2 linked regions of the Cellvibrio sp. PSBB006 genome follow. The main gene of each other region encodes a partner of the protein of the gene in region 2 in a complex. Links are inferred from orthologs where the notes say so. Each region holds a gene or a part of one and is shown on either strand. Other genes may lie near its edges.

The links. The genes of interacting proteins can lie anywhere in the genome.
Region 1: the proteins of CBR65_RS16075 (region 2) and dapF are in contact, whole or in part, in a solved structure (PDB 5YGU), measured with the Escherichia coli proteins. The link is inferred for Cellvibrio sp. PSBB006 from one-to-one orthologs.

What each region holds. Positions count from the first base shown.
Region 1 is NZ_CP021382.1:3,055,824-3,059,884, reverse strand. Bases 889-3,714 are described here. They hold dapF (diaminopimelate epimerase), read right to left. Parts: upstream 2,804-3,714; coding sequence 1,973-2,803; downstream 889-1,972. Other genes in these bases: lysA (diaminopimelate decarboxylase), read right to left, coding at 2,819-3,714; CBR65_RS12730 (DUF484 family protein), read right to left, coding at 1,278-1,973; xerC (tyrosine recombinase XerC), read right to left, coding at 889-1,244. In the rest of the region: CBR65_RS22110 (hypothetical protein), read left to right, coding at 64-279; more of xerC, read right to left, coding at 315-888; more of lysA, read right to left, coding at 3,715-4,061. UniProt on the Escherichia coli protein: Involved in the succinylase branch of the L-lysine biosynthesis and in the biosynthesis of the pentapeptide incorporated in the peptidoglycan moiety. Catalyzes the stereoinversion of LL-2,6-diaminopimelate (L,L-DAP) to meso-diaminopimelate (meso-DAP).
Region 2 is NZ_CP021382.1:3,849,025-3,853,249, reverse strand. Bases 395-3,384 are described here. They hold CBR65_RS16075 (RNA pyrophosphohydrolase), read right to left. Parts: upstream 2,169-3,384; coding sequence 1,620-2,168; downstream 395-1,619. Other genes in these bases: CBR65_RS16065 (imelysin family protein), read left to right, coding at 3,106-3,384; CBR65_RS16070 (HAD family phosphatase), read left to right, coding at 2,404-3,060; ptsP (phosphoenolpyruvate--protein phosphotransferase), read right to left, coding at 395-1,500. In the rest of the region: more of ptsP, read right to left, coding at 1-394; more of CBR65_RS16065, read left to right, coding at 3,385-4,224. UniProt on the Escherichia coli protein: Master regulator of 5'-end-dependent mRNA decay.

The sequences.
Region 1 (4,061 bases), 790 kb from region 2 along the record:
CGTGAATACATCCCTGTAGGCTCAGCGTCGGCATCCCTACGCTTCGGGAAACTTCCCGCGTCCATGTGGGTCGTCCATGCCGACGATGGTTGGCGTAACCCAACCGAACACCGCTTGCGAGCATTGGTGGAAATTTCTGTGCAAAAATACTCAAATTTAACGAACGGAATTAAATCGGATGGCACAGTGGTGGTGACGGAGTTAGGTGCGGGACCGTCACCGGCAGGGATGCCGGTGTCGAGCCTACAGGGACGTATTCACGGCGTGTCCCGCACCTAACTCCGTCATCACCGCCCAAATAGAACTCTCAAATTTCATTCAAATTCAGGTGAACCTTTCTTCCGCTGCGCCCGCGGATGCGCCTTGTCATACACCTTCGCCAGATGCTGAAAATCCAGATGCGTATAAATCTGCGTGGTAGAAATATTCGCGTGGCCCAACAACTCCTGCACCAAACGCAAATCCCCACTCGACTCCAACACATGGCTCGCAAATGAATGACGCAACATATGCGGATGCACCGGATTATCCATCCCCTGTTGCACACTTAATTGCTGCATCCGCAATTGCACCGCGCGATGGCCGATCCGTGCACCACGTTGCGTAATAAATAATGCAACCTGATCAGCAGGTGCATTCAGGGCGCGTTGCGGTAACCAATCCTCCAATGCGGTTATAGCATGACGACCCACCGGCAAGATGCGTTGCTTGGAACCCTTGCCCACTACATTGACCATGCCTTCTTTTAAATCGACATCGGTCACATTCAAACCGGTGACTTCGGCCAGACGCAGGCCGGATGAATAAACCAATTCCAGCAGCGCACGGTCGCGGCAGGCAATAAAACTATCGCCCGTCACCTCAACAAATTGCGAGGTCTGATCCGCGTCCAGGGTTTTGGGTAATTTTTTAGGTGATTTTGGAGCCTGAATTCCATCAGCGGGATTGTTCTTCATCCAGCCGCGTTTAATCGCAAAGCGAAAAAAACTGCGCAGGGAAGACAGCCAGCGTTGCAGGCTTTTGCCGCCGAGGCCACTGCGATGCAAGGCTGCAACACCTTGACGAATATGCTGTGGCTGAAGGGCGGCGAGATCGTGAAGCGAATATTTGGCGCAGAAGCGACAGAATTTTTCCAGGTCGCGTTGATAGTTTTCCTGCGTCAGGGGCGAGAATTGTTTCTCGCTACGCATGTAGGTAAAAAACGCAGCGAGTTCGTCAGCAAAAGGCGTTGCAGCTTCAGTCATGCGCATATCCTCTTGCCATAGATTGGCGATTAATTAGCGCGGTAAATATTTCGGCAATAACCGATTCAATACTTCTGCAATATAGCCCAAAAATAACGTGCCCATACTGGAGCGGTAATAATTCGGATCGCGGTTGGCGATGGCGAGCATGCCGAAGGTGGTGCCGTGAATTAACGGTACCGTCGCCACCGAGCCGATTTCTTCCGCGTGTTTGCCGAATAAAAAGCTCAACTCTTTTTGCCCGAGTGTGCCGCACATGGCGCGGTTACTTTTGAGCAAAGGCGCAATGTGTTCGCGCGCTTGTGCAATGGCAACCACCTGGGCCTGGCTGCTGGGGAGTTTGTCGGCGTTGCCGTAAAGTTGCAGGCTGGTGAAATGGATATTGAAGTCTTTGTCGAAACTGTAATGCAAGGCGTCAATGATATCGCCGAGATCCTGGCCTTCCAATAAGCTGAGGATCAGACGTTTGGTTTTATCAAACAGCTTGTCATTTTCCCGTGCATTGTCGAGCAGTTTGCTCAAGCGGTTGCGCATGTCGATGTTGCGCTCACGCAGAATCGACACCTGCCGTTCAACCAGAGACACCGCCGGACCGCTCTCATGAGGCAGAAATAAATCACCCAATAACTCCTGATGGTGAACAAAAAACTCCGGATGTTGTTGCAGGTAATTCGCAACCTGTTCGGGGTCCAGTGGATCAGCCAGGGTAGGGGATTTTTTATCGGTCATCAGATCTTTACCTGTCCATGAAAAACGGTGGTGGCCGGGCCGGTCATCATCACCGGTTCACCGGGGCCGGCCCAACTGATGCGCAGGCTGCCGCCGGGAAGATTCACTTTGACGTTATTGCCGATCAGCTGACGCAGGTTGCCAGCCACCACGGCAGCGCAAGCACCGGTGCCGCAGGCGAGGGTTTCGCCTACGCCGCGCTCGAATACCCGCAGATTAATTTCATCGCTGGAGACAACTTGCATAAAGCCAGCATTTACCCGTTGCGGAAAACGGGTATGGCGTTCAACCAGCGGCCCAAGCGTCGCGACTGGCGCTGTCGCTACATCGTCAACCAGGGTGACCGCGTGGGGATTGCCCATGGAGACAGCGGAAATTTCCAGCGTGGTGCCATCAACCGCTAACGAATAGGTAAGGGATTGTGCCTCGGCTTCGAAAGGAATCTCCGCCGGTACCAGGCGCGGTACGCCCATATTGACGCAGACTTCGCCGTTCTCGGTGATCTGCAAGGTCATCATGCCGCCGGCAGTTTCCACCGTAATCAGATTCTTGCCGGTCAATTTACGGTCGCGCACAAACACGGCAAAGCAGCGGGCGCCGTTGCCACAGTTTTCCACTTCGCCGCCGTCGCTGTTGAATATGCGGTAGCGAAAATCCACTTCGGGACTTTCCGGAGCTTCAACCACCAATAGCTGATCAAAGCCGATACCGAAATGCCGGTCGGCTAACTGGCGAATCTTTTCAGGACTCAAACGCACCTTTTGGCTGACCCCATCAATCACCATGAAGTCGTTGCCCAAACCGTGCATTTTGCTAAACCGCAGACGCATTGCGTATTCCTTTTATCAAGCGGGTAAAAGCGTTTCACCGCGCAGCATATCGTCGATCGTTTCACGCTCGCGCACAACAAACATCTGGTCGCCGTCGACAATCACCTCAGCGGCGCGGCCACGGGTGTTGTAGTTGGAACTCATACTGAAACCATAGGCGCCGGTGGACATGACCGCGAGCAAATCACCGGGTTCGATGGCGAGTTCGCGGTCTTTGCCGAGAAAGTCGCCGGTCTCGCAAATCGGGCCTACCAGATCCCAGGTTTTTGTACCGCTTGCGCGCGGCTTGACCGGACGAATATCTTGCCACGCCTGGTAGAGCGAGGGGCGGATATTGTCATTCATGGCGGCATCGATGATCGCAAAATTCTTGTGTTCCGTGGGCTTTAAATACATGACCTTGGTCAGCAAGACACCGGCATTGGCGGAAATCGAACGACCCGGTTCAAACATCAGGCTCAGTTTACGGTCGCCCAGACGCTGTTTAATAGCGGCCATATAGTCAGCCACCGGCGGCGGCGTTTCATTGCGATAGGTCACGCCCAAGCCGCCACCCAGATCCAGGTGGGAAATCGTTATGCCTGCACTTTCCAGCTCATCAACCAGCAGCAGCAAGCGATCCAGCGCGTCGAGGAAGGGCGTCAGTTGCGTGAGCTGGGAGCCGATATGGCAGTCCAGCCCTTTGATCTTCAGGCTCGGCAATTCGGCGGCGCGACGATAGACCGCCGGCGCGCGTTGGATGTCGATGCCGAATTTGTTTTCTTTCAGGCCGGTGGAGATATAGGGGTGGGTGTTGGCGTCTACATCCGGGTTCACCCGCAGGGAGATATTGGCCACCATGCCTTTGTCTGCCGCGACGCGGGCAAGGATCTCCAGCTCGGCTTCGGATTCCACGTTGAAACAGAAGATGCCGACATCCAGCGCCCGGGCCATCTCTTCCGGGGTTTTGCCCACGCCGGAAAATACAATGCGCGCCGGATCGCCGCCCGCGCGCAACACGCGCTCAAGCTCCCCACCGGAGACGATATCGAACCCGGCGCCGAGCTTGGCCAGCAGGTTCAGAATGGCGAGGTTGGAGTTGGCTTTGATGGCGTAACACACCATGCCCGGATGATCCCCAAGGGCTTGGGCATAAGACAGGTAATGCTGGGTAAAAGCGGCGCGGCTATAGACATAGGTCGGGGTGCCGAAACGTTCGGCAACGGCGCTCAGGGGCACATCTTCGACGTGGAGTTCGCCGTTGCGTGGTTGAAAATGC
Region 2 (4,225 bases):
GGTGACGGTATGGGGGGCAAAGGCCTCCAACTGCTCGCGGTAAATTGCCCGCTGCTCTTCCTCGCTGGGAAAACGGTCGCGCAACAGAAAAGGCACTTCGGTCCGGTACAGCCCCACACCTTCGGCACCCCGCTCCAGGGAGCGGACGACGTCGGTCATCAGACCCGTATTGACCCACAGCGGTAAGCGATAATGATCCAGCGTCTCACAAGGTAAGTCCTTGAGCGCCTCCAGCCCCTTAACCAGCTCCTGCTCTTCCAGGAAGATCGCTTTGTAATGCTTGCGTAGCTGGGGACCGGGATCACTGTAGACTGTGCCTTTATAGCCATCAACAATGACCGAGCGTTGGTCCATCTGGGTGTAAGGTAAATCCACAGCGCCCATTACCGTAGGAATATCCATGGCGCGCGCCAGGATGGCGACGTGCGAGTTGCTGGAGCCGAGCACCGACACCAGACCGGCCAGCTTTTCCTTGGGAATTTCACCCAACATGGAAGCCGTCAACTCCTCACCGATGAGGATGGTTTTGTCGGGATATACCCGGCACTTCTGGTTGGATTCCTGTAGGTAAGCCAGCACTCGCCGACCCAGGTCGCGCAGATCCGTGGCCCGCTCGCGCAAGTAGGGATCATTCATACTGTTGAAGGTGTTTTCGTGTTCGAGGATAACCTCGCTCCACGCATAGGACGCGTTAGTACCACGCCGGATGCGCTCCGAAACTTCGCTGCCCAGTGAAGCATCATCCAGCATGGCCAGGTAAGCATCAAAAAGCGCCTGTTCTTCGCGGTTGATCCGACTGCGCAATTGTTCGCCCAAGGATTTAATATCCTCACGAACCGCCATCAAACACTGTTGAAAGAACGCCAACTCGGCGTCCACATCGGTGCAAGCCTTATAAGGGACTGAGCGTAAATCCGCTGGCGGGGTGATGACCACGGCCTCACCAATGGCAATACCCGGTGCGCCGGAAACACCGATAAATTTTGCCTGGGTGGCTTTGTCACCCATGATATCCATTGCGCCCGTGGCTTCGGCATGGGCAATAACCCCGGCAAGCTGGGCCGACATGGTGACCAGAAAAGCTTCATCTCCTTCGTCGAAACGACGCTGTTCTACCTGCTGAACAACGAGTACGCCCAACACTTTGCGGTGGTGAATGATCGGCACACCAAGAAAAGAAGCGAAACGCTCTTCACCGGTTTCAGGAAAATATTGATAACTCGGGTGAGTCTCCGCGTGCTCCAGATTAACCGGCTCCTCCCGCATGACGACCCGGCCGACCAGACCTTCGCCGGGGCGCAAACGCACTTTACCTACCGCATCAGCATTCAAGCCATCGGTCGCCATAAGGACATAATCGCCTTTGGGATTACCGAGATAGACGGAGCAGACCTGCGTACCCATAGCCTGTTTGACGCGCGTGACGATAATCGCCAGCGCTGTCTTCATGTCGCGGGCGGCATTGACTTCCTGAACAATACTGCGGAGTGAATTTAACATCGGGGTGAACTGCCTGGTTGTTGTCTGTCGGTGATCTGCGCACGCTGATAGCGCGTGGGAAGATCGCCCTGATTCAGGAGCTTCTCATGGATACCAGGTTGCACATGTCCCGGAGAAGCTTATCTGGCTCTTAGTAAGGTAGCATGTGTACCGCCGGAAACCGATGAATTCTCAGCGAGCGCACCATCTTCCAATTGGCTGTGATCCAGGGATAATTCTTTTAATGCCCGTCGATACACATCGCGCTTGAACGCTACTACCTTGCTCAGCGGATACCAATAACTGACCCAGCGCCAATCATCAAACTCAGCCCGCCCACCGTTTTCCAGACAAATACGGCTTTCGTCAGTACGCAGGCGCAACAAAAACCATTTTTGCTTTTGCCCGACGCAGAGCGGTTGAGAGTTATGTCGAACCAAGCGGCTGGGCAAACGATAACGCAGCCAACCACGGGTGCAGGCAAGAATCTCCACATCTTCTGGATGGAGACCTATTTCTTCATGAAGTTCACGGTAGAGCGCCTGCTCCGGCGTTTCATTGGCATTAATGCCGCCCTGCGGGAATTGCCAGGCATCCTGCCCGCCCACACGCCGCGCCCAGAGCAATTGGCCCCGGTCGTTGGTAAGCATGATGCCCACGTTAGGGCGAAATCCATCGTTGTCTATCACGGGGCTGATTATCCTGGCTAACAAGCAGTATGTGGGACTGCTCTTTCATTATTTGGTCATGATTTTCGCGTAATGCTGTTGCGACCTATTGTTCCACAAATCTGTTGCACACAGCAATTCACTCAACGCTCGCCAGCCAGTTTAAAAAAATGTGAGAATCTGCACATAGTTGTTGAGTGGGTTACACACAATCGCTATGCTAGCCGCCACTTCGAACAACCCCTTCAGGTACGCTGTGACCCTCGCTATCTTTGACCTCGACAACACCCTGATCGCCGGCGACAGCGATCACAGTTGGGGCGAATTTCTGGTAAGTAAACAATTGGTTGATGCCGTCGAGTATCGCCGCCAGAACGACCTTTTCTACCAGGCCTACAAAGATGGCTCCCTGGATATCCATGCCTACCAGCGTTTTGCCCTCTCACCCCTGGCTCGCTTTACCGCAACAGAACTGGCGGAATTGCACCAGGAATTTATGACTATCTGCATTGAACCGTTGATGTTGGTCAAGGCACAGACGCTGTTGCAACATCACCGCGACAATGGCGATTACCTGCTGATCATCACCGCTACCAACAGTTTTATCACGCATCCGATTGCGAAACATTTGGGCGTGGATGACATCCTGGCAACAGATCCTCAGGTCATTGATGGGCGCTATACCGGCGAGATTATCGGTACACCCTGCTTTCAGGGTGGCAAGGTGACTCGCCTGAACGAATGGCTGGCCAGCGAGGGACATTCTTTGGATGGCAGTTATTTTTACAGCGATTCCTACAACGACCTGCCGCTGCTGGAACAGGTTACTCACCCGGTGGCGGTAGATCCGGATGAGCGTCTGCGTCAAACCGCAGAAACGCGTAACTGGCCGATTATCAGCCTTCGGGATTAATGGACAACAACCAACCACCTGCTCAGGGATCTATCTCACACTATCGTGAACCACATTCTCACTACCGCTTTCACCCTGTTGATTGCACTCTTATGCTGCACATCCGGCGCTATTGCCGCTGATTCTCCCTCGGATGACCCATTGGATAAATCCACCCGCTATGCCTGGGAATTGGGTCTTCAGTCCTTGATTAACACGGAACAGGCAAGCCGCAATCTGTCGGCCCAACTCGATCTGTTTTTGGCTGAACCCTCCGAAGCAAGCTTGGCGAATGTGCGCCAGGAGTGGCGCAACTGCCATCAACAATGGCAACAACATGCCGTCTGGGTCGCACTGGCCAAGACACAATCGCGCCGCTTTGCGGCCCTGAACCGGCATTATTTTGTCCTTGATGCGCGCGAACTCCAGCCGGGATATCTCGATGCCGTGCAGGATTATCCTTTCAGCGGCATCGTCAATGATATTTCCATCGTGCTTACCGCTGACAGTTTACGCCAGCAACACGGTTTGACTGATCCGAGCGAAGTCAGCCTCGGGTTTCATGCACTGGAATTTCTACTCTGGGGTGAGTATGGCCAGCGGTCATTTAACGATTTTCTGCCGATAACCACGATCAATGCTGAACAGAATGCCGCCGGACTCACAACGGGCGATTTACCCAATAATCGGCGCCGGACGGTGCTGCGCCTGGTGAACCAGGTGTTGGCTGATGATGTGCAACGCCTGCGGCAGGATTGGCAAAACCCCCTCAGCCCCATTAGCCAAACCTATCTACAACTCCCGCCGAAGATGCGACTGGAATTCATTCAGCACACCGCACACCAGCTACTCGGCAGCGAGTTACCGGACCAACTGCTCCAGGCGATTGCCCTCGACCGTACCACTCACCATAACCAGTTTGCGGGCGATACGCTGCAGCACAATTTGGCAGTATTGATCGGTCTTGAAGCCTTATTGACTCAGGGAGAATCTCCCCTGCTGAGTCATCTGGGCGGCGCGGCAGCTGATCCGGCATGGAGTCAGCAGCTCCAGAGCCTCATCGCCGATCTGGGTGAATTGATTCAGGATAAAGACGGGATTAATACGGCGAAGCTGAGCGAATTACTGGAGCAATTGCCAGTTTTGGCCGCCGCACTGGCGACAGAGAAACCGGCCGCGGAGTAGC